One region of the Paraburkholderia sp. BR13439 genome, then DNA from elsewhere that is predicted to be linked to it. Evidence: predicted binding sites of a transcription regulator. Region 1 holds the regulator's gene; the other holds the start of a gene.
What was found. The regulator FNR, encoded in region 1, switches genes on or off when oxygen is low (the NO sensors DNR and NnrR bind a similar motif). The targets are predictions, from matches to a motif close to TTGATNNNNATCAA.
Positions count from the first base shown of each region.

Region 2: adhP (alcohol dehydrogenase AdhP) is a predicted target of FNR. The motif match lies at 2,503-2,516, and genes of this name have one in related genera.

Region 1 is NZ_JBFPKN010000011.1:116,232-120,422, reverse strand. Features, by position in the region: gene AB3X96_RS22110 (universal stress protein) at 1-429, shown strand, start outside; gene AB3X96_RS22105 (universal stress protein) at 453-971, shown strand; gene AB3X96_RS22100 (universal stress protein) at 1,001-1,462, opposite strand; gene AB3X96_RS22095 (response regulator) at 1,711-2,118, shown strand; gene fnr (fumarate/nitrate reduction transcriptional regulator Fnr) at 2,135-2,917, shown strand; gene AB3X96_RS22085 (PAS domain S-box protein) at 3,040-4,140, shown strand; gene AB3X96_RS22080 (universal stress protein) at 4,174-4,191, opposite strand, start outside.
Region 2 is NZ_JBFPKN010000010.1:82,070-86,260, reverse strand. Features, by position in the region: gene AB3X96_RS20640 (molybdopterin-dependent oxidoreductase) at 1-902, shown strand, start outside; gene AB3X96_RS20635 (4Fe-4S dicluster domain-containing protein) at 914-1,777, shown strand; gene AB3X96_RS20630 (TetR/AcrR family transcriptional regulator) at 1,800-2,474, shown strand; gene adhP (alcohol dehydrogenase AdhP) at 2,577-3,602, shown strand; gene AB3X96_RS20620 (MFS transporter) at 3,738-4,191, opposite strand, start outside.

The DNA.
Region 1 (4,191 bases):
CGGCCGGTGTTGCTGGTGCCGTCGAGCGGCACCTTCGCGGCGCCGGGCCGCCACGCGCTGATCGCGTGGGACGGCAGCCGCGAAGCGACCCGCGCGATCCACGACGCGCTGCCGTTCCTCGCGCACGCGGCCAAAGTGACGCTGCTGACGGTTCATTCGTCGGCCGATCGTCCGCCGCAGGGCACGGCTGCCGGCGACGACATCGCACTCACCGTCGCGCGTCACGGCGTGAGGATCGACGTGCGCGAGCTGAGCGTCGCGGACCGCGCGCCGGTCGGCGACGCGCTGCTGTCGCAGGCGGCCGACCTCGGCTGCGACCTGATCGTAATGGGCGCCTACGCGCATTCGCGTCTGCACGAAGTCGTGCTGGGCGGCGCGACGCGCACGATGCTCGAATCGATGAGCGTGCCGGTGCTGTTGTCGCACTGAAGTGTGCGCTTAAGGAGTCCGCCATGTTTCACCGCCTATTCGTCGCGCTCGACGGCAGCGCCACGGCCTCGCGCGCGTTCGACGCCGCGCTGACCCTCGCCGCCGAATCGGGCGCCGAGCTGATGCCACTGTACGTGATCGACGTACCCATCATCGCTTACGACGCGCCCGGCTTCGACCCTTCCACGATCGAGGACGCGTTCATCGAGGAAGGCAAGCGGATCGCGGCCGACGCGCAGAGCCGGATGACCGCACGCGGGGTCAAGGGCACGGCCCGCGCCGTCGAAGCCGCGACCACCGGCGAAGACGTCGCGCATCGCATCGTCGAGACGGCGCGCGAATGGCACGCCGATGCGATCGTGATGGGCACGCACGGCCGCCGCGGGTTTCAACGGCTGATGCTCGGCAGCGTCGCCGAGCGCGTGCTGCGCCGCGCCTGTTGCCCGGTGCTGATGATTCCCGCGCAGGCGAGCGGCGCGACGCGCGTCCAGCCAGCCCCCGGACAGCGCCGACAGCGGACCCGCCTGAGCGAACTCGCCTGAGCCGCTAGAAACTGGCTCTGCGCGGCGCTTCAGGGCCGAGGGTGGGCTTGTTCGTCATGCCGCACGATCAGCACCGGTATGTCGGTCGACCGCACGAGCGACTCCGCGACGCTGCCGAGCAGAAAGCGCTGCACGCCACGGCGGCCATGCGTGCCCATCACGATCAGATCGGCCTGGATTTCGTCGGCGACGCGCGCGAGCACCGCCGACACGTTTTCGGCGTAAGCGTCGATCACCCGCACGCCGCCCGGCACCTGCGCCTCGCGCAACAGCTCGCGCGGGCCATCGAGCGCGCGGCTGGCGAAATCTTGCGCCGCGCCCGCCGGTTCCGGCTCGAAAGCCACGTCGGCATTGTTCGACCACTTGCCGTGCCCCACCACGCAGCAGGCTTCGAGCGTGGCGCCCGTCAGCTTCGCGAGCTTCAGCGCCTCGGCGAAGGCGCGCTGCGCGCTGGGACTGTCGTCGAGTGCAACCAGAATTCGTGCATACATGTCGGACTCCCTCTGAAAGCGCTGGCATGACCCGAAGTGGTGCCCTCGCGCGTTTGCACCGACAGTGTGAAGCGCGCCCCGCCACTCGGCTTGACGCAGGTCAACGGGTCGCCGCTCGGCGCTGCCGCTGCTGGACGACATCGCCAGCAACCCACTAGGAATAATCCTACAACCACTACCTGAACTCCTAGCACCGCTTAAAGCGCTGCCGATATGTTTCCAAGATTAGGTCGCCAATACTGGTCGGTATGGACACCGCCCCGTCAGCCACCTTATCGAGAGTCTTCCTCGTCGACGATGCGGTCGAGGTCCGGCGCCGGCTTGCTTGCCTGATCGCGCTGATTCCCGGCATCGAAATCGCCGGCGAGTCGGCGGGCGTCGAGCACGCGTTCGACGACATCGTCGCGAGTCGCGCCGATGTCGCGGTGCTGGACCCGTGCTTCTCGGGCAAGACCGACCTCCTGCTGCTCGCTGCGCTATCGCGGGTGCGGCCGTCCATCGTCAGCATCGTGCTGACCAATCATGACGCGACGGCGTTTCGCCGCGCGTGCGAAGCGGCGGGCGCCGACTTCTTCTTCGACAAGACCTCGGAGTTCGAGCTCGCCTGCCGCGCCATCGAAGCGATTGCCTATGCGCGTCGTGCGCATCGGGTCTGACCGCCAGGAGCCGATCATGCAAGTTGCCGCAGTCCGTGAACCCCGCCACGACGCGCCTCGCACCTCGCACGTCGTACCGATCCACGTCGCGCCCAGCACCGCGGCGGCACGCCACGCCGTCACGCGCTGCTCCACCTGCGCGATGCGCGCGATCTGCATGCCGCCCGAGCTGACACTGGACGAACTGAGCCGGCTCGATGCGTTGATCTGCTCGACGCGCTCGATCAAACGCGGCGACGCGCTGTATCGCGCGGGCGACGAGTTTCAAAGCATCTACGCGATACGCGCCGGCTCATTCAAAACCGTGGTCATGCATCGCGACGGTCGCGAGCACGTGACTGGCTTCCAGATTGCCGGCGACTCGCTTGGCCTCGACGGCATCGGCGAGGGCAAGCAGAATTGCGATGCGATTGCGCTCGAAGATAGCGTCGTGTGCATCATTCCGTTCGCGCAGCTCGAGGCGATCTGTCGCGAGATCAAACCGATGCAGCATCACATCTATCAGCTGATGAGCGGCGAGATCGTGCGCGAATCGAGCCAGATGATGCTGCTCGGCACGATGACCGCCGAACAGCGCGTCGCGACGTTTTTGCTGAATCTGTCGAAGCGCTTCAAGGCGCGCGGCTTTTCCGCGGCGGAGTTTCATCTGCGCATGACGCGCGAGGAAATCGGCTGCTTTCTGGGCATGAAGCTCGAAACGGTGAGCCGGATGTTCTCGAAGTTCCAGCGCGAGCACCTCGTCAAGGCGAACGGCAAAACGATCCGCATAGAAGACCCGGAACGACTGGCTCGGGTCTGAGCACCGGCGCGACGCCCGCCTCACGTTCGTTCGCGGGACATGCCGGGTGGAACAGGCGCTCCTGAACTGATATAACTCAGTGCGTTGCGGTACGCGACCTTGCGTGGCCGCCCGGAGGAGCGATGGGTCTATCGAGCGGCGAGTCTTCCTGCTTCACCAGTGCTGCATCCGGGTCGGACGTGTCGGTCGAGGATCGCTATTTCATGTTGGTCGAGGCGGTGCAGGACTACGCTATCTTCATGCTGGACCCCGCCGGCCGCGTCACCAGCTGGAATCCCGGCGCACAGCGCATCAAGGGCTACACGCCCGAAGAAATCATCGGCCAGCATTTCTCGAAGTTCTATACCCCGGAGGACATCGCGGCCGGCAAGCCCGCGCGCGAACTGGAAACCGCCGCAGCCGTAGGCCGCGCCGAGGACGAAGGATGGCGTGTGCGTCGCGACGGTTCGCGTTTCTGGGCCAACGTGGTCGTTTCCGCCGTGCACGATGCGTCGGGCGCGCTGCTCGGCTTCGCCAAGGTCACGCGCGATCTGACCGAGCGCATGCGTCTTGCGGAACTCGAACGCGCAAGCCAGGTATCCACGCACGCGCACATCGCCCGTGAAAACGAGCAGAAACGGATTGCGCGCGAACTGCACGACGATCTCGGCCAACGGCTGACGGCGCTAAAAATGAGCGTCGCGCTGCTCGAAGCGAAGCTGAACAAGCAAGCCGACACTGAGCCGCTTGCGGCGCAAACGCGTGAGCTGCAACAGCAGATCGACTGGATGGCCGCTTCGCTGCGGCGCATCGCCGCCGATCTGCGCCCCCCGCTGCTCGACGACCTCGGACTCGCCGCCGCGCTCGACTGGCTGGCCGAAGACTTCACGAAACGCTACAACGTGCGCTCCAGCGTGCATCTCGAACCCGCCGAGCCGGTATGCGGCGAATTCGCGGCGACGGCGCTGTTTCGCATCGTTCAGGAGGCGTTGACGAACGTCGCGCGGCACGCCAAGGCGAGGCGCGTACGCATCGACATGACCTGCGCGGGCCCGATCGTATCGCTCGATATCGACGATGACGGCGCGGGTGTCGCGCTGGATCATGCGCAGGGAACAACTTCATTCGGGCTGCTTGGCATTCGCGAACGTGTGCGGCAGTTGCGCGGCAACGTGTCGTTCATCAGCTCGCCGGGCCATGGTTTCAGGATCTCGATCCAGATACCAGCCGACGCGCTCGTGTAGTGCTCCCACGCCGCCGCGCCCCGCTACCGCGGATTACTCCTGGGGCGCTTC
Region 2 (4,191 bases), on a different contig from region 1:
GCATCGAGCCTCTGGGCGAATCCCGCTCGGACTACGATATCTTCGCCGCCATTCTGACCCGTCTTGGTCTTGGCGGTGTCTTCACCGAGGGCTGCGGCGAACTCGATTGGGTCAAGCGAGTATACGAATCGTCGGATCTGCCGGATCACGTTTCTTGGCGCGAATTCTGCCGTAAGGGCTATTTCGTCGTACCGCCCGAAAAGCCGGAATTGCGCCATCCCGTGGACATGCGCTGGTTCGCGGAAGGTCGTCGCAAGGATTTGCAGGAACCGCATCCCATGCCGTCGCAGTATGCCGAAAAGTTCGGCATGGGGTTGCAGACGCCGAGCGGCAAGCTGGAGTTCGTGCCCGAGTTGCTGAAGCGGCACACCGCCGATAACCCCGAGCGGCCCCCACTGAACCGGTATATCCCATCCTGGGAGGGATTGCGCTGTGAACTTGCTCAGCGTTATCCGCTGCAACTGATTGCGACTCACAGCCGTTACAGCTTCCACACGCATTGCGACGGCAAGAACTCGTCGGTCAACAGCGTGGAAGATCATCGCGCGTTGATTGGCGGCCATCGCTTCTGGTTACTGCGGCTCGCAGCCTCAGACGCGGTGGCTCGCGGCATTGCCCACCGGGATCTCGTCAAGGTCTACAACGACCGGGGCGCTGTCATCTGTGCCGCTGACGTATCGCCTCTGGTCGCCGCCGGCGTGGTCAAGTCATACGAGGCGAGCGCTGAATTCCAACTGATCGAAGTGGACGGCGAACGTGTCGAGATCGGCGGCTGCATGAACATGCTCACGCCCGACCGGTCGCAAACGGCAGGCACCAGCAGCATGAGTCCGAACTCATGCCTCGTGCAGGTCGAAAAATGGAAAGGCGCCGATGCGTTCCTGCTCGGTCGCGCAGCGTGAGGAGAAACGCCATGAGCAAGTGGAATCTGGTTATCAAGGTCGGGCGCTGCGAAAACTGCCAGAACTGCGTGATCGCCGCGCGCGACGAGCACGTTGGCAACGAGTTTCCCGGTTACTCGGCACCGGCTTCGGCCGATGCCGAAAGCAGCATTCGCATCATGCGCCGCGTACAAGGCGATTCGCACATGGTCGAGACGACGTACCTGCCAGTGATGTGCAACCACTGCGACGACGCACCATGCATGCGTGTAGGCGGCGACGCCATTCGCAAGCGCGCCGATGGCATCGTCATCATTGATCCGGACAAGGCGCGGGGCAGAAAGGACATCGTGAAGGCCTGTCCATACAAGGCGATCGTATGGAATGAGGCGTTGCAATTGCCGCAGACATGGATCTTCGATGCCCATCTGCTGGATCAGGGGTGGCAGCACCCGCGATGCGAACAGTCCTGCCCAACGGGCGTTTTCGAAACCGTCAGGCTCGATGACGCCGCGATGGCAGAGAAGGCAAGACGGGAAGGACTCAAGGTTCTGGAACCGAGACTAAAAACCAGTCCGCGCGTCTGGTACAGCGGCCTCGATCGTTGGGAAACCTGCTTTATCGGCGGCAGTGTCAGCGCGCAGGTGGGGCAGGTCGTCGAGTGTGTCGCTGATGCGGCCGTTGCGTTGTACTGGTGCAATCGGAAGGTCGCCGAAACCGTCACCGACGCGTTCGGCGATTTCCGGTTCTCGCGGCTCATCAAAGATAGCGGCCATTATCGGATCGAGATTCGTCATGCGCTGGGCAATGCGTCGCGCGAATGCGTGTTGGGCGAGAGCGTGTATGTCGGCGAGATCGGCCTCGTGCAGTCGACGAACGCGGTTGAGGTCGACTGATGCCGGCGCTGTGTATCCAGCCATGAAACCGGTGCGCCTGACACGCGCATGCAAAAAAGAGCAGACGCGGGAGCGCCTGCTCGACGCAGCGCGCCGATCGTTCATCGAGCGGGGCCTGGCCGCGACGAGTGTGGAACACATCGCCGAGGCGGCCGGCTACACACGAGGCGCCTTCTATTCAAATTTCAGCAGCCAGCAGGAACTGCTACTCGAATTGCTGCAACGCGATGTAGAAAAGACGTGTGCGGACTGGCAGGCGATCATCAAATCGCCTGGCGCGCCGGACCAGGAAAAGGGTCGCGCACTCGCGCGTCTGAGTTGCGCTGAATTCGACAATGATTGTTTCCCGCTGTGGGTCGAAGCGGGCCTCCTTTCATCCCGCGATAGCACGGTTCGGGAGCGGGTCACCGGGCTGCGGCAAAGGAAACTGGAGAAGCTGGCTGCGTGTCTGTGCGCAGGCGCGCGTCCAGGCGACGGCGGCTGGCCTGCTCAACCTGAAGCGCTCGCGGCGGCCCTCCTCAGCTTCTGCGACGGCATGCGTTTCTTCCGGCTGTGCAATCCGGAAGGAATGACGGACGATTCGATTCGAGCCATTTTGGCAGCCTTGTTTTCCTGCACTTCGTCCGGTCCGGTACTGGAGAATCTTGAGTCGCTGGATGATGCCGGTGCAACGGTCCGCTTCCACTTACGCTCTTAGATCAATACGTTAGGGCGGGTCGTTTACATTGATCTATCGCAAAGCATTAGCGGGCCGGGCGAGGATACTCGTGAGAATCACAAACTCACTGAGGAGCGACTGATGGCTCAATTCATGAAAGCTGCGGTAGTCCATGCCTTCGGCGAGCCGCTGCGGATAGAAGAAGTGGCGGTTCCTGCGCCCGCTGCGGGTCAGATTCTCGTCAACGTGAAGGCGTCCGGGGTCTGCCACACCGATCTTCATGCCGCCGATGGTGACTGGCCGGTCAAGCCTCGCCTGCCGTTCATCCCTGGTCACGAGGGTGTCGGATATGTCGCGGCGATTGGCGCGGGAGTCACGCACGTGAAGGAAGGCGACCGCGTTGGCGTGCCGTGGCTCTATACCGCATGCGGTCACTGCGAATACTGTCAGACGGGCTGGGAGACGCTTTGCCACGAGCAGCAGAATACCGGCTATTCCGTGAACGGCAGCTACGCCGAATATGTGGTCGCCGATCCGGACTACGTAGGTCATCTACCGAACGGGGTCGCGTTTGACGAAATCGCGCCGATCCTCTGCGCCGGGGTCACCGTATACAAAGGCATTCGGGTCACGGACACCCGGCCCGGTCAGTGGATCGCCATCTCGGGCATCGGCGGGCTCGGTCATGTTGCGGTCCAGTACGCCGTCGCGATGGGCCTGCATGTCGTTGCCGTGGATGTCGCGCCCGACAAACTGGAACTTGCGCGCAAACTCGGCGCGCAAATCACCATCGACGCCTCAACGTCCGATCCTGCGAGCGAGGTCCAGAAACAGATCGGTGGCGCACATGGCGTTCTCGTGACCGCTGTCTCGCGCGGTGCGTTTGCGCAAGCGCTCGGCATGGTGCGCCGCGGCGGTACCGTCGCGCTGAACGGCCTGCCGCCCGGCGACTTTCCGCTACCGATCTTTTCCACGGTACTGAATGGCATCACGGTTCGCGGTTCCATCGTGGGCACGCGTCGCGACCTGCAGGAATCGCTCGAATTCGCGGCCGAGGGAAAAGTGCGCGCACATATCCACCATGAGCGGCTAGAGAACATTAACGAAGTGTTCACCGCATTGCGCGAAGGCAAGGTCGACGGCCGGATCGTACTCACTGAACTTTGAATGAGCCACTGCCTGGTGCCGGTATCGCGCGCCGTGCTTATCCAGTTGACGGTTCATCGCTGACCAAATGACCGACGGCATTGATCCACGTCAGCTGGGCTCGGTGCTGCATGAGTAGTCTTCACGAGTTGCACGTCAATCGGTGCGCGCGTGCGAGTCCTCCCGCGAGACAGCCGGGGCGACTGCGCGCGCCCTCAGCCAATGTCGCGCTGAAATGGGCCGCAGACTGTCCCGGGGCAATGCAAAGCTCGCGAGCAGAGCGACCGCACATGTTCCCACGACGTAGTAGGCCGGTGCTGTCAAGGATCCTGTCGCGCGAACCAGCATGGTGGCGAGCAGCGGTGCAAAGCCGCTGAATACGACCACCGAAATGTTGTACGCAAGGGCGATCCCGCTGAATCGTACCTGGACGGGGAACTGATCGGCGAGGACAGAGGGCCACGTACCGCTTGCCAGTGAAAAGACCACCGCGGCGAGAACGAACAAAACGACCGGATCGACAGTGTGATTCACAAGCGCCCAATAGAACGGGTAGCTCAGCACAATCAGCAGCGCCGCTGACGTTCGCAGCAGGTATCGGCGCGCAATC